DNA from 4 places in the Sphingobium sp. SCG-1 genome. Region 4 is predicted to be linked to each of the others. Evidence: predicted binding sites of a transcription regulator. Region 4 holds the regulator's gene; each other region holds the start of a gene.
The links. The regulator LexA, encoded in region 4, represses DNA repair genes until DNA is damaged. The targets are predictions, from matches to a motif close to GTTCCNCNCTTGTTCT.
Positions count from the first base shown of each region.

Region 1 (5,216 bases), 1.9 Mb from region 4:
TGGCGTATTAGTTCAAGCTCTGGTGCCCTGTCAAAGTAACGATACTCTTGAAGCAAATCGCCCGCAATTAACAGTAACTGAGAAGACCAGAAGCGCAATATTCGGGTTCGAGATGGCTCAAGCGAAGCTTGTTCAACAAAATGGGCAAAATGATATTGGTGATCCCCGTCAAATTTTGTCGGAATCCTTCCAATCGGAACATTCTGTCCTTGTTCTACTATTGGAAAAAGATCGCGTGCACGCGGATCAGCAGCTAACTGCATCGCTGCCTCAAGAGCAAATATCCCGTCTAAAGCCCGTTGCAATCTATTACCAGCATCTAAAGCGTTCTGGTCAGTCTGTGGCATGAATTAGTTATCTCCGAATGGAAGGTCAGCGGGTGACCCATTCATGCTTGCCAATGAGAGTCAATTTCGCGGGCGAGGCTTATCACGGCAAATTATCGAAGCCGCACCGCTCTGAGCAGGTGAAATAGTCAACCTCATCATCTTCACCAGCAGGAACAGGTACAGGCGATAGCGGGATTTCCCGACCGATCCATATCAAGCATCTAGGGCATATATCCGTTCGCGCTGGCATATTCTTGGCTCTAGAAAGCGCCTCCTCCAACAGCCTCTGTTCCGCGTCTAACTGCTGATTTTGCTGGCGCAGTTTGTCTTGCTCTGCCCTGCTAAAGGCAAGCTTTTGGCGGATAGAGCCTGCTTGGGCGTCTCGATAAAGCGCTATGTGTCCGCTTGCGATCATATCGTATTCCCTCAACGGCTAATATGCACGGGGATATGACACATTCCCAGCCTAGGGAACTCCGGTTCTGCATTAAAGGCTGTAAATTATAAGCCAAGGCGCTTCCGCTTGACCGACCTAAGCCAATAATCTGATACCGCAGGTGCTTTCTGTCTTGCCGACTTAGCGGAAAGGCCTTCTTAGGCGTCAAGTGGCGGTGAAGGAAGCCCGCGACTGGCATCTTATCCGCAGATATACCCTACAAGCCCCGTAGATGTGCCTTGCAGAGCAAAGAACAGATTTTGGCAAAATGTATGCCTTAAACAATAAACGCGCTGCACAAGGCTTAAAACGCCCTTAAATATATTTCCGGCAAGCGACAAGCTATGTCGATATTATAATTCACGAATATTTGTCTGATTACATCAGGTTGATCAGGCGACATCTACTATAGAGATGCCGAAGTCCTAGAAATATACCCAAAATGCGACTCCTAGCCGCTTCTAATTTTGAGTAGATATTTTAGATGACCTCACATGTGAGAAGTGGAAAGGTTGTGCTATCAGGCTAGAATTATAAAGATGGGATTGCAACAATGATAGACGCAGCGAACAACAGTCCAAACGAAATGCTGGCCACCCTAACTGCCGATATTGTTTCAGCCCACGTCAGCAATAACAGTGTTGCCGTGTCTGACATAGCCAGCTTGATCGCCAATGTGCATGGAGCGTTGTCTGGCTTGAGCACGCCCGTTGCTCCTGTTGAAGGACCCCTTCAACCGGCTGTATCTGTACGATCCTCTATCAAGCCGGATTATATCATCTGCCTTGAAGACGGTAAGAAGTTGAAGATGCTGAAACGCCATCTGATGACGCATTACCAGATGACGCCTGCTGACTACCGGGCCAAGTGGGGATTGGATGCCAGCTACCCGATGGTGGCTCCCAATTATGCCCAACAACGCAAGGATTTGGCCGTTAAGATCGGCTTGGGCAGGAAGCGGGCTGCTGAACCAGTGTTAGCGGAAAAGCCGAAACGTAAGGTTCGGGCGAAGAAGGTGGAAACGGAGCCTGCTGTTTGATCATCACAGGTTCCATCGTAATCTCTAGCACAACTCTGATCTAAAGTTCGTGGTGGTCAAAGCCGGTCGTCTAGAGACCCGTTGTCGGAAGTGGCTTGAACTGAGTAGGCTCAATCTGTTGAACGACCGCAACCAATTCAAGCGGCTTTGAAGAGGATCGCAGCTCATAGATTCTTGGAAATTTGGGTTTGATTACATCGCCAGCGATTGGCCCAGCCGTAAACCCATTTAACGTCTTGCCCAGCGTTGATGGAAAAATGTAATTACTAGATGTTACGCCTCCGCAACCTTTTATCCACAGTCGCCCCTCATCTGTTGTATTGTTCGTTACCATGACGATGGTGGGAGCGTGTTCACTGAGATGAGATGCTATCACCGTTATTTCAAAGTGATGGGCCGAAATCTTAGATACAGCTGCGGTGAGGTTCGAGAACTCGGCATGCTTCGGTCGGAAATCATCAGAACCTGTCACTATCTGCAATATCTGCTGCTGTGCCGCAGGGATGCCAATGTTGTGCAAATCGATGTATACGCTTTGCATCAGGAGGGCTGGCATTGCTACACCATCGACCCTAACCGGGATTAGCTGCGTTTGCCCGTTCGCAGCTTGATATAAAGCGTTGTGCCATTCCAGTTTGACCATCCCACTGGCTAGGCTCTTGGCAGAGACGAAGAAGAAGACAAAGTCGGGGGCCGTCATACCCTCGTTCATCTTTTCTATAATTCCTTCGCCCGGTTTGATGCTCCAAGCATCATAGAACACGTTTGTTGCACCCAGCTTATCCCTCAAGGCGATAGCAATCGGCTCTACCACTGGCTTATCATCAAACTGATGACTAAGAAAAACCCTCATATTAATATCCCCTAAAGCCGTTTAGAATACAAATCCCATACCGTTGTTATGCAGTAGGTCGCACTCTCATCGGCACGGCCCACGATACATCAGATCGGCAACACAAGTTGCGCCGGGTCATGTTCAGGAACAGGCTTATTCAACGTTTCTACGATGGTTTCAGCCAAAGTTTCCGCAGACGCTTCGCGCATCTGATCATCCTGCATAGTTAGTCCGACGATGGCCCATGCTGGCGCGGTTAGAATCGCTGAGGCGATGACGGGAGCACTGATTCTTTCCATGCCTTATATAGAACAAACAAAGAACATTGAGGCAAGAGGGATTACGGCGGCTCTGGCAGATGGTCAGCCTGATAAAATGCGTTGCCCACTTCAATTCATTTTGCGAAGGACAAAGAGCAGTCCGGTGAGTCCCGGATTGTGGGGCGTCAGAACCCCAACAGCACACAGGCCGGTCAAGACATTCTTGGCCGGGTGGTCGTCACGCATGTCCAAGGTTCGTCTAAAGGTGGCGACGCCTTGTGCTGTGTGCAAGGTTCTGAACACCCGGCTTGGGCCGGGCAACGCCTCCAACCTGATCTTGGGGGCTTTGAATGACCAATCAGAAGATTATAGTTGGGTTCGCGTCTGTGGTGACAGTGTTGCTAACAGTGATCGCCCTGTTCATATTCCGTGGATATTATGATGCCTTGTCTCCATGCGATAAGCTGGAATGGCATTTTTGGGACACCGGTGCTGAGCACAAGTGCATTATCGATGCCATGAAACGCGCCAATGAAAGAGGCGGCGTATTGAGCGTTCAGGATGAATATGCTCCTCTTGAAGATGTCGAGGAAATTCCGTTGAACGGCATTTAGACGATTTGCACTAAGTTGCTCCAAATGCTCTAAGATGAGAAATCGGGGACTAAATCTGGGATGAGCAGCGCGAATGCCTCTAAAATGCCCTCAGAGGCTCATACGGAGTGATTATAGCTTATCCGCTAGTCAACCTGCCAAAATCTATAAAATCTCTGTATAGGGCTTAGAACGAATTTAAATAATACATAGTAAAATCGCTGATGGTTATTCCGGCTAACTGGTCTTTACGCTTGGCTTTGCTTTCAATCGATGGACGAATTCTGTGGTCATAAGTTTTACGGCGAGATCTGATTTTGATATCGGAATGATTATTGAGTCATGCATGGGCAACACTGGAACATCATATTCCATAGCCAGCCGACTTACACATTCAACGATAACGCAGCTTTCCAGATATTGTAGAATTCCCCATCGGATTTCACTGTTAGGCCAGTCGTTCAAAAGCGGGTGCCTGTCCAAGACAGCCTTTTCAACAGACTTAATCGGGTACAGGCCAGTATCGATCCCACGCTTCTTAAGCAGATTGGCCTTCGCCTCTTCGGGCCAGCGCCTGTGAAATTGATGATGCCCCAATGTTGCGGTGACCCAAGCCTTGATCAAATCACGGGGAAGCCCATCGATGGTGTAGGCGTCCGCAGGGTTGAAAGCCACCTTGTGCAGGGCATGAAGAATGGTGAGATGGCTTGCGCTGAAATCGACATCTGCCGTCGGCTCCCCATTGATTGTGATAGTAAAGCGATCCTCCTTGGAAGCCTGCTGATAACCGCCCCCCAAGATATATAGCCGTCCCCCTCTATCCCAGCCATAGTTGGGCAGATCGCCTTGGCTAAATATCCGTTGAAATGGGGCATTTAGCTCAGCATCATCAATTTTCGGCGAAGCTATTATCTGTCGAGCCATATAGGCGTTGAAGGCGTTTACCTCCGCTATGAATGCATCAACGGGCGGCAAGGTCGGATCGAAGTGCATGGCCTCACCATCGACGGCAACGTTCCCCCATTTCTTGACCTTGCTGGATTTCAGCACGACTGGCGAAGCTGCTTTTACGGATCGATCAACTGCAAAATGTTCCGCCCACTTTGCAGGCTCGATACCGTGCGATACTACAAGCTCATATAAGGCGGATGTGGCCCTCATCCGGGTTGCCATACCCTTTCTATGGATATTACGCGGGTCTTTGTACCCCGTATGGACCTCAAGCAAGCCTGCATCCCGCAGGTGGTCCATTGCAGCTTTGCAGGGGCGATATCCGACGTAGTGACCTGTGAAGCTGCCAGCGCTCATCTGACGATAGCTGTAACGGCCAACATTATGCTTAGTGGCCCGCAGCAGGTCTGAGATGATGGCACCTAATGCCCTATGGTATTTGTCGGAAGCCGCCTTCCTGCCTGTTGGATATAGCTGTTTAGCTAGAGCAGTAATCATAGCCTTGGCTTGATCGGAAACCGCTACGCTGATGAGCGGCATGTACGCTGCCTCTAGGGCCTGTTCATCGGTCAGTTCGCCTGCCAGATCATTGGCAGGAATGGCAGTGTCGTAGTTCACAAATCACCTTTTCCATACAGGGCTTCTCAGCCCGTATTCCCTCTATTTTCCTCCTCTAATTGAGCGCCATAATCGAGCCATCACACCTACCTCAAACGAATGTGTTACACGTATACTAAGCTAAGCTCTCTAAATAATTTAATAAGTTAGAGTCA
Region 1 is NZ_CP026372.1:508,661-513,876, forward strand. Features, by position in the region: gene C1T17_RS20920 (hypothetical protein) at 1-347, opposite strand, end outside; gene C1T17_RS02295 (MucR family transcriptional regulator) at 1,319-1,804, shown strand; gene C1T17_RS02300 (toll/interleukin-1 receptor domain-containing protein) at 1,875-2,657, opposite strand; gene C1T17_RS02305 (DUF6771 family protein) at 2,747-2,938, opposite strand; gene C1T17_RS02310 (hypothetical protein) at 3,250-3,513, shown strand; gene C1T17_RS02315 (hypothetical protein) at 3,730-5,061, opposite strand.
Region 1: the regulator LexA is predicted to act here: its motif matches at 2,948-2,963, upstream of C1T17_RS02305 (DUF6771 family protein).

Region 2 (5,216 bases), 670 kb from region 4:
CGCTCGCCTGGATGGCGTCGGGAAAATCCCGGAAGCGCCGCTCCATCTCTTCAGGCGATTTGAGGTTGCGATCCATGAACCGCTCGCGCCGGAAGCCAAGCGCATCGATCGTCGTCTTCTCGCGGATCGCGCTCATCACGTCCTGAAGCGGCCGGCGTTCGGCCGCATGGTAGAGGACGTCTCCGGTCGCAACGCTGCGCACGCCGGCCAACCGCGCCATGGCATCAAGCGCGTGCAGCCGCGCTACATCATCGGGCCGCCGCCTTAGCGACAGCGCGCAATAGCCTCGCGTGCCGAACAGGGCGCGCAGTTCGCTTAGCCAGTCTTCGGTGGTAGCGTCGGGCATGTCCGGCACGAGGATGGCGACCAATCCTTCCGCATGAGCCGCGACATCGCTCCATTCGAGGATGCAGAACCCCTTGCCGCCGCGTGCCTTGCCGATCGTGAGCAGCCGGGTCAGCCGGCTCCAGGCAGCGCGATCGGTCGGATATAGCAGCAATGATCGTCCATCGACCAGATCGACACGGGCGCCCGGGATCATACGGACCTGGGTGGCCTTCTGGCCATCCCATCCACGTACGACGCCCGCAACGCTGCCACGATCGGCGAGGCCAAGTGTCTGGTGGCCGAGCAGCGCGGCAGCGGCGAACAGCTCCTCGGGCGAGGACGCGCCGCGCAGGAAGGAGAAATGGCTCGTCACCTGAAGTTCGACATAGGAGGCCATCAGCCGAACAGCCCATGCATGTACCAGCTGAGATCACCTGTGGGTGCTTCGACGCCATCGCCTCGGCGGAAAATCCAGAAGCGATAGCCGCCCTCTGCCTCGACGCAAAAATAGTCGCGTACCGCCCACATCTCCTTGGGGCTGCGCCACCACTCGCCGTGGATGCGTTCGGGACCATCGCCCGCTACGATTTTGTAGGCCGAACCGCGCCAGCTGAACCGGCGCGGCGGGTGATCGGGCAGGAGCGCCACGACGTTCGAGAGCATCTCAGGCCGGCGCAGCAGCCGTGCCGGACGCTTCCAGGCCGGCCAGCCTCCGGGCGCCGCCAGCGGATCTACCCGGCAGAAGCCGCGCTCTGGAACGTCGCTCTCGACGGCAGTCAGCCGGAAAAGCGCCTCTTCGCCGACACGGCCACCGAGCTGATCGACCAGCGGCGCAAGATCGGGTGCACGGCCTTCGGTAGCAAAGCCTGCGTCCAGCGCTTCCGGCGCCAGCGGCTCGACGCGCGGCGCGGCCAGCGTCATCGCCTCTATGCCAAGACCAGGATCGATCCGCTCGACCCGCATGGCCAGCATCCGCTTGAGGTGCGCGGGCTCGCGCGTCGCGCGCGCGGTCCCGATCGCGACGCGCTGTTCGCCGCCATCGACGACAACACATGTGAGGATGGCCGTCCGAAGCCCAAGACTGCGCGCTTGCAGCACATGGACCAGATCATCGACTAGATCGCCGATCACGTGGGTGATCGCGTCGGCCGTCGCGATCGGCTCGAGCAGTCGCCGTTCGGCAATCGGCGCCTCGAACGGAATAACCGGCGTGATCGGCTCGGCGAGGCTCCCGCGCGCCTGATCGAGCCGCTCGACTGTCTTCAGCCCGAGCCGCTTGGCGAGCGGGCCGCGTGGCATCGGATATAGATCGGCGATCCGTTCCAGGCCGAAGCGGCCGGCGGCGGTGAGAGCTTCGGGCGTAAGCCGTAGCGCGGCGAGCGGCAGATCGGCGATCGCCTCCGCCTCGGCACCCGACGGAAGAATCGTAATGGCCTCGCCGCCATATCGCGCGAGCGCATGCGCCGCGCCAGGTGTTCCGGCGATCGCGATCGTCGCGGTGAAACCCAGCCGCCGCAGAAAGGTCAACAGACGCCGGCAGAAGCGCGCCTCGCCGCCGAACAGATGGGTCGTGCCCGAGAGATCGAGCCATAGACCGTCGGGCGGCGCAGGGCACGCGGTCGGCGTCCAGCGCGCCACCGCGTGCAGCGCAAGGCTGTCGAGGAAGGCCTGATCCTTTTCGGGCTCGGCATCATGGACATCGAGATCCGTCACCAACGCGCGGGCGTGAGCGGCGGCCATGCCGGGACGCAGGCCGAGCTCCAGCGCCACAGGACAGGCCGATGCGACCACATCGCGCTGCCCGATCCGCGCGATCAGGATTGTCGGTCGACCCCAGAAGGACGCCCATGACGGAGCAACGGATGCAACCGCGCTGGCTGGCCCTCCTTCGTCTGGCACCATGGCCTTGAACGGGTGTTCGGCGGCCTCGCTGCGCCGACCCATCTCGCGCATCCTTGGCTGCTGATGGGCCGGCAGACTATCGATGTTCGCCGAGCTTGGGCGCCGTCCCAGGGCGCCGTCGCGCGCCCAGCGCGCACCCGGCCGCCAGCCGCCGCCCCGCGGCACAGAGCAAGCGCCGGGATCATCGTCGACCGCGGCTTGAAAACGCGGCTCGGCAGAAAATGCGCGACCCTCAGGCGGCGCGACTGGACGCTGCGACCGCCGCAACCGCTCTATGGGCAGCTGCGGCAGGCAGAGCGAGGCGACCCGTTGCATCGCAAGCCTCCAGTTCGAGGGAGAAGGGATTGCCATTGCGCTGGCGGACCAGTTCGATCGCCCAGCGCGCCCGGCCCAGTCCGGCATGGGGCAAGGGTGTCGAAGGCGCGCAGCCGATCCGCCAGCGTGTCATCGCCGATGATGGCGTTTCCAAAGGACAGCGGTCACGTGAGCGGTGTCGCCGGTAGAGAAGGATCGGGGTCTTGCCGTCCGAGGCTGCGAGTTGCAGCCGGCGGGTTGCCGTCTGATCGGCGGACTTTACCTCGGCTATCACGCAGGCGAGCGAGCCGTCGCGCAGGCCATCCTCGGCAAGCGCCAGAACCTCGGCATCCTTACCGCCCTGAGCATAAAGTATCTTGACAGGCCCCAGCCCCGCCTGTTCGAGGCCGGGCGCGTAGAGATCGAACTTCGTGAGCGCCCACAGCACAGTGAAGCCGGCCTCGGCGGCAAAGCGAGCGGCGATGCTGGCCATGAACAGCGTCGCGGCGGCATCATCGTTCAGCCTGGCCGACGCTGCCGCAACCTCATGGAGTCCGGCACCATCCAACCCGCTATCGGCGAGTCTGTCGTCGAGAGCAGGGATCCCAAAGGGCAGGTTTGGACCTCGCAGCGCGCGCGCATTCTCTAGCTCCGCGCGGAGCGCAGCAATCTGGTCGGACCTCGTCCGATCGGGAGAGAAAACTAAGGTTGGCATCTGTCAGCATCGACTCACATGTTCCCTTTATGTTCCAATCTCGCTGGAGATTCGTCAAGCGCGATGATTAGAAAATTTCGTTGCACCTACGTGATTATGAAAGCGCCATTGCCAAGTGCACACGCGCATCGGGGACACTGACGTCGGCAGCTAAGATCTCGATCCAAGGCTACGTATGATGTCGGAGACCACAATTACGAACGCTATGTACGCTCGATATTTTACACGGCCTGGAGACTTCGCTTAGTTCGAACAGCGCACGGATTGTGACCCAGCTACCGAAGCCTGGGAAGCACCTGTGAGTGCAACGAAGTCTCTTTCAGGGTATGCACCGGTTTTTCATCCGACGGGTCGATGTCATGCCCCTGCTGGGTCTCAAAGCCGACGTACAGAACGTGAAATGAAACACCGAATTTACTCTATCAGCTTTGCCAGCATCTATCCGCATTATGTAGCAAAGGCCGAGAAGAAAGGCCGTACTCAGGCTGAAGTCGATGAGATCATTAGTTGGCTGACGGGCTACACCCGCCAAGGCCTTGACGCAGAGTTTGAGAAGAAAACGAGTTTCGAGGATTTCTTTGGTCATGCACCTCAATTGAATCCCTCGAGAAAGCTGATCAGGGGAACGGTCTGCGGTGTCCGGGTTGAAGACATCGAAGACCCGCTGATGAGAGAAATCCGGTATCTCGACAAGATGATCGACGAGCTTGCAAAAGGGAAAGCGATGGAGAAAATCTTCCGGCGATGATGCACTAGTGCCGACACCAGCAAAAGAGGCGGCATGAAAACTGATGAGTGTCATGCCTGAGAAGCGCGCCGCAATGGATCAGCCTGCTGAGGTAAATGTGTCGCGGCCAGAAGCCCATACCCTTTATGATCCGCTGTTGCCGTAGCAGAGCAGCATAGATCACGACAATTCTTACTGATTGCGTGAAGCTGGAAGCTGGTCATAGCTGTCCGGCGATGATGCGCTGGCTTTACCTGATCGCGGGTTATCTCGCGCTTGCTCTTGGCATTGCAGGCGCGATTCTGCCGCTGTTGCCCACTGTGCCATTCATCATTCTTGCGGCATTCTGCTTCGCTCGAAGCAGCCCCAGGCTCGAACGGCAGTTGCTGGAGCATCCGCATCTTGGTCCACATATCCAGCGCTGGCGGCGTAATGGCGCAATCAGCCGCCGAGGAAAGCGCGCCGCGACGGCAGCGTTTGCCATCTCGGCCCTGCTCGGTATCTTGTTTGCGCCCTGGCCCTTTTTTCTCATACCGGTAGCAGCCGCCCTGACTGGCGGAACCTGGATCTGGCTTAGGCCGGAATGACGCCCTTGTAACCGTTATAGAGTTTGACTTGGCGAGAGACGCACGACGCCCATCGGCCGTCTCTTGCCATACGATCGCGAATCTTCTTAGCGCGCCTAGTTACGCCTCAACGGATTTGCTGACGCGCTTCTTATATGCGCGTTTAGTCGGCTTTGGCGCATCCGAAGATGTGCTTTGATCAGTATTCCCAGCCTTCGCTTCCCTGGGCTTGGGCGAAGGCTTAGCTTTGGCAGCTTCCTCGAGCATGCTTTCAGGTTGAGCGGGCTCGCCTGCTCTGATCTTAAGCTTGCGACGAGGCTTGGTCGGAGCGTCGGACGCAGAGGATGTTGGCGTTGCCGTCTGGGCAGGCTGTTCTACGTCTTGATCAGCAGCGGCGACATTATCGCGCACGCTATCGACCTCTGACTTCCGAGTAGGTTTTACTGCCTTGGCCGCAGAGCCTTTAGGGCCAAGCTTTGCCGAGACGGCACGCACTTTGCGCGCTGCCTTGGGCACCGCAATGGTGTCAGCAATAGCAGGCTCGTTCGCTGCCACTGGCGCTATGTCGGCAGCGTCCTCAATCGCGTCTGCCCGCGGGGTGGATGCGACTGCAAGCGGGGCGGCGTCCTCAGCCATGACCCCTGCCCGCTTCTTGCTGCCGCCAAGGCCATTCTTCGCAGCGACC
Region 2 is NZ_CP026372.1:3,030,797-3,036,012, forward strand. Features, by position in the region: gene C1T17_RS13795 (error-prone DNA polymerase) at 1-724, opposite strand, end outside; gene C1T17_RS13800 (DUF6504 family protein) at 724-2,271, opposite strand; gene C1T17_RS13805 (protein ImuA) at 2,462-3,091, opposite strand; gene C1T17_RS13810 (DUF2200 domain-containing protein) at 3,537-3,986, shown strand; gene C1T17_RS13815 (YbaN family protein) at 4,202-4,552, shown strand; gene C1T17_RS13820 (MucR family transcriptional regulator) at 4,652-5,216, opposite strand, start outside.
Region 2: the regulator LexA is predicted to act here: its motif matches at 3,259-3,274, upstream of C1T17_RS13805 (protein ImuA).

Region 3 (5,216 bases), 2.1 Mb from region 4:
GTGGCGATCGCGCGCACCCTTCACCCCGGCGCCAAGCACAGTCTCGACGCGCTCTGCACGCGCTACGGCATCGACCGCAGCCATCGCGTAAAGCACGGCGCGCTTCTCGATGCCGAACTTTTGGCGCAACTTTACATTGAATTGACTGGCGGGCGGCAGATCGGGCTCGTCCTGGCCGCTGAGGACACCATCAAGGCCGGTTCGATGGAACGCGCCATCGTCTCGACCGTTCGCCCTGTCCGTCCTGCGCGGCCACATCAGGCCAGCGCTGCGGAACTGGAGCGGCATGCGGCGTTCATTGCGACGCTCGACAAGCCGCTCTGGCTAGACGGCGTGGCCGCCTGACGGTCGCTACGTCTACTCCCGGGCCCGTTTGCGGCTGGTCCGGTACGCCCACCGGTCCGTCTTTCAGGCGGAGCGGCTCGCATAAGGAGAAGGCAAGATGGATATTCGTGTTTCCGGTCATCAACTCGATACAGGCGACGCGCTCAAGCAGCACGTCTGGACGCGTCTCGAAGCAGTGGCCGAGAAATATTTCGCGCGGGCGATTTCTGCACAGGTAACTTTCAGCACAGCGCCCCATGGCGCGTTTCATTGCGATATCGTTTCCCATGTGATGACGGGTCTCATCCTCAAGGGCACCGGCGAGGCGCAGGATGCTCATGTCGCGTTCGATCAAGCGGCCGACCGCATCGAAAAGCAACTCCGCCGCTACATGCGCCGCCTGAAGGATCGCCATCTGCAAACCCAGGCGGCTGAGGAGCAGCGAACCAACGGTATCGACGCGTTGGCTTTCGATGGCGCCGGCTATACTGTGTTCGCCACGCCCGCAGAAGAAGACGAGCCGGAGGAAGCGCCGCTGATCGTTGCCGAAACCCGCGTCGACATTCCCGAAGCATCCGTTTCCGACGCTGTGATGATGCTCGATCTGCGCAACACCAATGCGCTGTTGTTCGTCAACGCAGGCACATCAGCGTACAACATGGTGTATCGTCGGCATGACGGTACGATCGGCTGGGTGGAACCTCGAACCTGATAGAGATCGGCGCTGGATAGCGCTCCCAAAGCCAATTTCATTGACGTTCCGGCCCCATAGCTCTATGGGGCCGGGCTTTGGTTCTGGCATTGCAGGATGGTCTGACATTCCAGTCCAGACACGCCGGATGACCGTTTAGGTACGACATGGCTCACTTTGACGACATATTGACGTCGGACGCACTGGCAATCGGCGTTTCGGTCAGCAGCAAAAAGCAACTGTTCCAGAAACTCGGCGAAATCGCAGCGGCCAACTATGGCATGGCTGCCGATGTCGTATTCGACCGGCTGACGGAGCGGGAGCGGCTGGGATCGACGGGCTTTGGCGGTGGCATCGGTATTCCCCATGCGAAAATCCCCGGTCTGGATCGGGTGCGTGGCATCGTGGTTCTTCTGGATACGCCATTGGGCTTCGACGCCGTGGACAATGCGCCAGTAGATGTGGTTTTCGCGCTCCTTTCACCGGTCGATAGCGGCGCGGAGCATCTCAAGACCCTCGCGCGCGTTTCCCGATATCTGCGCAATGAAACGCATATCTCGCGTATGCGCGGCGTCGGTTCACGTGAAGCCCTGTTCGCTCTGCTTTCGGGTAACGAGGCGCGTGACGCAGCCTGACGCGACTCCGCTGCCCAGTGGTGAAGCGGCGCACTTTCGGGCTTTGGAGCAACTCTACCGCTCAGCCCCTATCAACGGGCTGTTCCGGTCCGACCTTAGCATCCCCTCCGCCGGTCAATCGCATATCGACTTCGAAGTCGATGAAGGTGTCTATCATGCCGCCGGTGCCGTGCATGGCACGGTGTATTTCAAGATGCTGGACGACGCCGCCTTCTATGCCGCCAACAGCCTGGTTAGCGATCGCTTCCTTCTGACTACCAGCTTCAACCTGCTGTTCACGCGCCCGATTCATACAGGGAAATTGCGCGCAGAGGGCCGTTGGATCAGCGGCCGTCGCCGGGTGTATGTGGCCGAAGCCAGCCTGATCGACGCGGACGGCGAGGAAGTCGGACGCGGCACCGGCACCTTCATGCGTTCCCAATTCCCTTTGTCGTCGCTTCCCGGGTACCGCACCGCCACATGACGGCGCGACTCGCCGCACACATGTTGGTGAGTGCTCTGATCCGGCGCGTCCAAGACAGTGGCGGCTTTGCCAGCGTGCTCCACAAGGGCGATGCAATCAGCGGAACGATTCTGGTCCAGTGCCTCGACAAGGGCAAGGAAACCGGCCTTTTCGAGCGTATTTCAGACTATGCCGGAGGCTATCGGCTGGTTGCCTGCGGGCCGGATAAGGACGGCGGTCCGCACCTTGTCGCCGATTACATCGCTCGCCGCCGTCGCTCCGATCCCGACTTATGGTTAATAGAACTCGATATCGTGGATGCGGAACGGTTGGCCGTGGAAACGCTCTGCTGATCGTTGACTATGTGGAACGGCGCAGCCATAGGCCTGCCCACGCCAACGCGCAGGTTGCTGTGACTTCACTCAATGAGGGGGAAGACGGTAAACACGCAGACGGGGGGCGACCGGACGCAAGAAAAGCCCATCCATAAGGATACGGCGTCCTGGCCGACTCACCGCACTAACTTGAGTAGTGATGAGTTTCCGATTGAAGGCCGCGACATTGGCCGCATTTACTTTATCTGCGATCGCCGCCGTAAGCGCGAGCGACGCTTCCCAAGCCGCTGGATCGATTGAGACGCTTCCCGTCACCATCCCGGTTTCTTCCACTCCGCAGGCCGCAGGTGTAACCTTCGCAGCGCCGCGTGAAGTGGTTCAATCTACAACAGCATCAACGCCTCAGCCGGAAAAAGTTTCCGCATATGCAGATGATGCGCAGGAACAGCCCGCGACGTCGCTCGCCGCTCTGGTGGATGCCCAGCCCTTCCCCGCCGACATGACCGAAGATATGCGTTGCCTTGCGAGCGCCGTCTATTATGAGGCGAAGAGCGAAAGCCTCGCCGGTCAGCTCGCCGTCGCCCGCGTCATCATCAACCGTTCGCATTCGGGCCGTTTCGCCAGCAGCCTTTGCGGCGTCGTGCGCCAGCCGAGCCAGTTCAGCTTCGTTCGCGGTGGCAATGTGCCTCAGCCGCGCACGGACAGCGTCGATTGGCAGCAGGCAGTCGGCATTGCGCAGATCGCGCTGAACGATAGCTGGAAGAGCCAGGCTGAGGGCGCGTTGTTCTTCCACGCTCGCCGCGTTTCGCCGGGTTGGGGCAAGGCCCGTCTGGCATCGATCGACAATCACATTTTCTACCGCTGAGACTGGAGGCCCGCTCCGGGCCGACGAGCAGCAAAGATGATAAAGGCCGGCCCATACGGGTTCGGCCTTTTCTTTGTTCCTCTATTGTTCTAATATCATGCCATGTCACAGACGGTTTCCGATTGCTCCCCTCTTACTGACGGCACGGCTATGGCCGTCGCGCGTGGGGTGCTGCGCCTCTTCCAGCGCCACGATGTGTTCGGTGTGGTGGAAGCCCCGCTTCCCAATGGCCGTCGCGCCGATATCATGGCGATCGACCTGTCGGGGCATCTGGTCATTGTAGAGATAAAATGCAGCCGGGCGGACTTGCTCGGAGACGCGAAGTGGCCGGACTACTTCGATTATTGCGATCGCTACTTCTGGGCCGTGCCGGCCGGTTTTGACCTGACGCCATTCGATGGCGAGGCGCTTTGGCCCACGCGCACGGGGCTGATCGTTGCCGATCAATATGACGCGGAAATCCTGCGCCCCGCGCCTACAGAGCCGCTGCCCGCCGCTCGTCGCAAGGCGGAAACACTGCGCTTTGCGCGCCGGGCCGCTCGGCGGCTGACTGCACTTTCCGACCCGGACTACGCTGCCGAAATCGGCTTCTGATTATGTGTGGGTGCGCCCGAAATCGGGCGCGGGATCGTCCTGCCCCTGCTCAATAATCGACCGGCGGATGGCTCTGGTTCGCGTGAAAAGGTCGAACAGCGCATCACCGTCACCCCACCGTATCGCCCGCTGCAACATGGTCACGTCCTCGGTCAGCCGTTGCAGGATCTCAAGTACCGCCTCGCGATTGTTCAGGAACACGTCGCGCCACATTGTTGGATCTGACGCCGCGATGCGCGTGAAGTCGCGAAAGCCACCAGCGGAGAATTTGATAACTTCGCTTTGCGTCACGGTCTCCAGGTCCGAAGCCGTGCCGACGATCGAATAGGCGATCAGATGCGGCACGTGACTTGTCACCGCCAGCACCAGATCATGATGCTTGGGGGTCATGATCTCAACATTCGCGCCCAATGTCTCCCAGAAGCTGCGCATTCGGATGACGGCCGCTTCTTCTGTATGTTCTTCCGGCGTCAAAATGCACCAGCGGCCTCTGAACAAAGTGGCGAACCCGGACTCAGGTCCACTATACTCGGTTCCCGCAACCGGATGACCCGGAACGATAGTGGCGTGCGGCAGCACCTCGCGTAGCGCTGCGATCACGCTTTCCTTCGACCCGCCGACATCGCTGATAATCGCTTCGGAGGGCAATTCCTCAGCGATCTCCGCGGCGACCGCTCCCATGGCGCCTACTGGCACGCATAGGATCACGAGGTCTGCATCCGTAACCGAAGCGCCCGCCGTGTCGCTGACATCGTCGCACAGGTCGATCCGCCGCGCGATTTCCCGCACCTCGTCGTTCGCATCGTGGCCCGTCACACGGACGGTCGGCATCGTTGCCCTTATGCCGCGGGCAAGCGAGGAACCGATCAGACCCAGCCCGATAATGGTGACACGCGCGAACGGCAGCATCAGGCGGCTTCCGCCATCGTGCGCAGGATGCGCGCAATGTCACGTGTCTGCGCTTCGGTGCCGATGGTGATGCGCAGGGCGTCCGGAAGCCCCTGCCCCGGCAGCCAGCGCGTCGCATAACCCTCCGCCATCAACCCGTTCAGCGCCGCTTCGGCCGTCAGTCTGCCTTCGAACAGGATCAGCAGGAAGTTTGCCTTGCTCGGCACCACGCGCAGGCCATGATTGCTCATCGCCGCGATTTCTCCGGCAAGCCATTCACGCCATTGGCGGTTATGCGTACGGCTCGCTTGCACCCACTTATCGTCTCCGACAGCGGCGATCGCAGCCGCCTGCCCCGCCGTGGTCACATTGAATGGCGCGCGGATGCGGTGCAGCACGTCAACGACTTCACGCGTGGCATAGCCCCAGCCGATGCGTTCGG
Region 3 is NZ_CP026372.1:286,227-291,442, forward strand. Features, by position in the region: gene dnaQ (DNA polymerase III subunit epsilon) at 1-345, shown strand, start outside; gene hpf (ribosome hibernation-promoting factor, HPF/YfiA family) at 443-1,036, shown strand; gene C1T17_RS01375 (PTS sugar transporter subunit IIA) at 1,183-1,650, shown strand; gene C1T17_RS01380 (PaaI family thioesterase) at 1,559-2,113, shown strand; gene C1T17_RS01385 (DUF1491 family protein) at 2,134-2,445, shown strand; gene C1T17_RS01390 (cell wall hydrolase) at 2,627-3,292, shown strand; gene C1T17_RS01395 (MmcB family DNA repair protein) at 3,395-3,886, shown strand; gene C1T17_RS01400 (prephenate/arogenate dehydrogenase family protein) at 3,887-4,795, opposite strand; gene hisC (histidinol-phosphate transaminase) at 4,795-5,216, opposite strand, start outside.
Region 3: the regulator LexA is predicted to act here: its motif matches at 3,368-3,383, upstream of C1T17_RS01395 (MmcB family DNA repair protein).

Region 4 (5,216 bases):
GGCGGGCGGCAATGATGTCGCGGACGTAAAGGCCGGAGAGGTCATCGCAATGTGCCGATGGTCTCATGCCGATGCAGGGTTGCCGAACCACCCCATAGAGGCCCTTCGCGGTGGCGACGCCCAGCATAACGCCGCTGCCTTGCGCGCTCTGCTGACGGGAGCGCCCGGTGCATACCGCGACGCCGTGTTGTTCAACGCTGCCGCTGCGCTTATGGTGGCAGGCGCGGTCACGGATTTGCGCACCGGGGCGGAAGAAGCCGCCGAAGCCATTGACAAAGGGTTAGCCAACGCCCTGCTGAACTGCTGGATTGCTTACTCATGACGAACAAGCTCACGGAAATCTGCGCCACGAAGCGGGAGGAAGTCGCCGCCCGACGCGCTTCCACGACTATCGCCGCACTGGATGCGCGCGCTGCCGAACAGAGTGCGCCGCGCGGGTTTCGCGCCGCGCTCGATGCCGCCGAGTCTCGCGGATACGGCCTGATTGCGGAGGTCAAAAAGGCCAGTCCATCGAAGGGGTTGATCCGCGCCGACTTCGATCCCGCGTCTCATGCCGTTGCCTATGAAGCAGGCGGGGCGGCTTGCCTCTCCGTACTGACCGACGCGCCCTATTTTTCTGGGCATGAAGATTATCTCATGGCCGCGCGATCCGCCTGTGCCTTGCCCGTCCTACGCAAGGATTTCATAGTGGACCCATGGCAGGTGCTGGAAAGCCGCTCCATCGGTGCGGACGCAATCCTGATTATCGTGGCCGCGCTGGACGACGCGCAGATGGCCGAGATCGAAGACGCAGCTCTTTTGCTTGGGATGGATGCTCTCGTCGAAGTCCATGACGCCCAGGAATTGGAGCGCGCGATGAAACTGAAGTCGCGGCTGATCGGAGTCAACAATCGCGACCTGCGGGATTTCTCGGTGGATTTCGCACGGACCTACGAGTTGGTGGACCGCGCCCCGTCAGACTGCACCTTCGTTGCGGAAAGCGGCCTCACGACACGCGCCGACCTTGATGCAATGGCAGAACGTGGGGTCCGCTGTTTCCTCATTGGTGAAGCGCTGATGCGGCAGGCGGACGTCGAAGCGGCGACACGGGCGCTGCTCGACGCATGACCGGACTTACGCATCTGGACGAGGATGGCGCAGCGCGCATGGTCGATGTCGCCGCGAAATCCGTCACGGTGCGCGAAGCCGTCGCCACTGGCCGGATCGATATGAGCGCCGAAGCCGCCGATGCCGTCGCTCAAGGTCTTGTCAAGAAAGGCGATGTCTTGGCTGTCGCGCGCGTAGCCGGGATCATGGCGGCCAAGAAAACATCGGATTTGATACCGCTCTGTCACCCGCTGCCCCTGAGCGCCGTCGCAATCGACTTCAAGCTGGACGCGACCGGCGTCGACGTGACCGCCACGGCGCGCACCGCCGCGCAGACTGGGGTTGAGATGGAGGCGCTGACGGCAGCGTCGGTGGCCCTGCTCACCATCTATGACATGGCCAAAGCGCTCGACAAGGGCATGGTGATTGGCGGCATATCCCTGCAATCTAAGACAGGCGGCAAGTCAGGTGACTGGCCTGTGCCAAAGGTTAAAATAAAGAAATGAGCCTGCTGCCGGTCGAAGAAGCGCAAGCGCGTCTTCTCGCACTTACAGAGATGCTGCCGACAGAACAGACGCCGCTTGCCGATTGCGTGGGACGTTGGACGACCGCCAATGTGATGGCCCTCCGAGATCAGCCATTCGCCGACTTGTCCGCCATGGATGGCTATGCCGTTGCCGCGGGTGCCGGGCCATGGCGCGTGACACAGGAGAGCGCTGCAGGAGGCCCACTGCCGCCACCGCTTGTGTCCGGAGAGGCCGCGCGCATCTTTACCGGAGCACCAGTTCCCCCCGGCGCGGACAGCATTCTGATACAGGAAAACGCAACGCGGGTTGAGGATTACGTGTCGCAATCCGCTGGCGATCCCCTGTTGCCTGGGCTTCACGTCCGTCGCAGAGGTTCCGATTTTACCGAAGGCGATATGTTGCTTTCACCCAAAAGCTTGCTGGGGCCGGCCCAGCTTGGCCTGGCGGCGCTTGGCGGCCATGGAGCACTTCCCGTCCGTCGCAAGCCGCGCGTCTCGATCATTGCAACCGGCAATGAACTTGTTGCTCCGGGCGCGCCAATCCCTCTTGGTAAAATCCCGTCATCGAACACCGTCATGTTGTCGGCTCTGCTTCAAACCCTCGCGTGCGATGTGGAAGACCTCGGGATTGTTGCTGATAATCTGGACGCCATGACCGCCGCGTTTGATCGTGCGCGACATGCCGACGTGATCGTCTCCACCGGCGGAGCCTCGGTCGGCGACCACGATCTTGTTCGCCCGGCGTTCGAGGCTGCGGGTGGGACGCTGGATTTCTGGAAAATCCGGATGCGGCCGGGGAAACCTCTGATCGCAGGCAAGTTAGGCGAAACTGCTTTCTTGGGGCTACCGGGAAACCCGGTTTCCGCCTATGTGACGGCAACATTATTCGTGCTACCATTAATTCGCCACTTGCTCGGAAATCCGCAAGTTTTGCCATTCATCAGTTCTGCGCCGCTGGCCAATCCACTCGGGTCTGCGGGCGATCGCGACGAGTATCTCCGTGCTCGCCTTACGCGAGAAGGTGCCGTCGCACTGACAGCGCAGGACAGCGCCGCCACAAAAGCTCTGGCGCAGGCCGATTGCCTGATCGTCAGGAAGGCTCATTCACCGGCCGCAATGCCTGGAGAGACGGTGAGCATCATTCCGCTTTAGGCAGTCCCACATACCTGCTTGACCTGACCTAATGTGTTTCCTATACGTTCTTCATCCGTTCTACAGGATGAGGTCACGATGCTTACTTCCAAGCAGCAGGAATTGCTCACGTTCATTCATAATCGCCTGGATGAAGGCGGCGTCTCGCCTTCGTTTGAGGAGATGAAGGACGCACTCGACCTTCGATCTAAATCCGGAATTCACCGGCTGATTAATGCGCTCGAAGAACGCGGATTCATCAGGCGATTGCCTAATCGTGCCCGCGCCTTGGAGGTTTTAAAGCTTCCCGAGGGGCTCGATAAATTGCGGAGGGCTGCAGCGGTTGTTCCATTGGCATCTCCGCTAAAGACGCCTGCGAGGGCGATCATGCCTTCGGTTCCGATTGCAGCGAATGATGTCATCGAAATTCCGTTGCATGGGCGCATTGCGGCAGGCGTACCGATTGAGGCGATGGAAGGTCAGAACATGCTTTCCGTGCCCGCCGCATTGTTGGGTTCCGGTGAACATTACGCGCTTGAGGTTTCCGGCGACTCCATGGTGGAAGCAGGCATTTTGGACGGCGACTTCGCGCTGATTCAGCGCACTGAAGTGGCGAGAGATGGGCAGATCGTGGTTGCGTTAATTGACGACGCGGAAGCTACTCTCAAATATTTCCGTAAAGACGGCCCGCGTGTTCGTCTTGATCCCGCCAACAGCGCTTATGAGCCGCAAATCTACGACGCGCGGCAAGTTCGCGTTCAGGGCAAACTTGCGGGTCTTCTGCGCCGGTATAATTAGGCTGACCGGAATAGCGCCCCTGTCGATTGGGACCGGCGCTGGTCATCATCAACGCTCACTTACCGCCTCGCGCCTTTGCGGAAAGCGGAGAAATCGCGAACGTAAAGCGCGTGCGGTTTCCGCTTTCCCATAAATAGCGGCGTCGATCCGCAGGCTTAAGCGCCCGACATCATGTCAGGCGCGACCGATCAGCTTTTGCGCCATGGCGTCTGCAACATCTGCTGCGGGCCGGTTGGAGGCGGCACTGTCAGCCCAGATGGCACGCAGACGATCGGGAATTTGTTCAATACGACCATTGACTTCATCGCGGTCGCCCTGCCCCAGATATTCCAGCGCGACGTTGATGATCCCGCCCGCATTGATGACGTAATCGGGCGCATATAGAATGCCGCGCCCATGCAGCCGTTCAGCGTCAGCCGGGGTTGCGAGTTGGTTGTTTGCGCCGCCCGCAACGATGCCCGCCTTGAGTAAGGGAATGCTGTACTCGTTGAGAATGGCGCCGAGCGCGTTGGGGCTAAATACGTCCGCTCTGACGCCGATGATAGCGTCAGCCTCCACGGCCTCCCCGCCAAGTTCGTTCGCAAGCGCTCTGGCCCGATCCTGATTCACGTCCGCCAGCGTAAGCCGTGCTCCGTCCCTGGCAAGGTAATGGGCAAGACCGCCGCCGACGCTACCCACGCCCTGAATGGCGACATGAATGCCCTTCATATCGCTCTTGCCCAAGCCTTGTTGGACAGCCGCCTTTACACCCAAATAGATGCCATAAGCGGTAAAGGGCCCCGGATCGCCGCCTGCATGTCCGTCACCCACCGGAAGGCCAGACACATGCTTGGTGCCACGAGCAATTGCCGTCATATCCACCTCGGAAATGCCAACGTCTTCTGCCGTCACATAACGACCACCCAGCGAGTCCACGGCGCGCCCGAACGCCTCCAGCATTGCTGGAGTCTTGGTCTTGGCTGCATCGGCCAGAATGACGCCCTTTGCGCCACCCATCGGCAAGCCCGCCATAGCGTTCTTGTAGCTCATACCTCGCGACAATCGCAGAGCGTCAGTGATCGCTTCCGTACGGTGCTGATAATGCCAAAAACGGGTGCCTCCAGCACCTGGTCCAAGCGCAGTCGAATGGATCGCAATGACCGCTGTCAGGCCGCTAGCTTTGTCACGAAATAGGTGGACACCCTCGTGGTCATCGAAGTCTGGTAGATCCCAAGCCGCGCCCATTTTGATCCTCGTAACAAAATTACTAGATCGCGCAATAAATCGCCAGAGGGCAAAAAGCTATAGGAAAACCATTGATGGAGGTGCGCTTCGCCGCGAACGAAATGGGGCGACCGATGGGTCTTGAACCCACGACCTCCGGTACCACAAACCGGCGCTCTAACCAACTGAGCTACGATCGCCACACCCGCTTACTGCGGGGAAGACGGCCCATAGGGCGTAGCGCCCCTCACCGTCAAGCAACCTTTTTATTAATCCGCAAATATCAAAGCAAAGTAGCAAAAAATAAAGGCGCTAGTCTGCGCTTATAACAGCTTTGCTTACGCACTAGTTCGTTTGGCCTTGAAGCCCGCCTTCTTATTCCCGTGGCGAATAACATTGCACGGCTGAATTCCTGCTCGTTAGTTAACGGCGTCCTTCAGGCCCTTACCAGCTCGAAATTTAGGTTGCGTGG
Region 4 is NZ_CP026372.1:2,365,474-2,370,689, reverse strand. Features, by position in the region: gene trpD (anthranilate phosphoribosyltransferase) at 1-322, shown strand, start outside; gene trpC (indole-3-glycerol phosphate synthase TrpC) at 319-1,107, shown strand; gene moaC (cyclic pyranopterin monophosphate synthase MoaC) at 1,104-1,592, shown strand; gene glp (gephyrin-like molybdotransferase Glp) at 1,589-2,764, shown strand; gene lexA (transcriptional repressor LexA) at 2,843-3,541, shown strand; gene C1T17_RS10835 (Glu/Leu/Phe/Val family dehydrogenase) at 3,716-4,765, opposite strand; tRNA gene C1T17_RS10830 (tRNA-His) at 4,868-4,944, opposite strand; gene C1T17_RS10825 (HU family DNA-binding protein) at 5,164-5,216, opposite strand, start outside.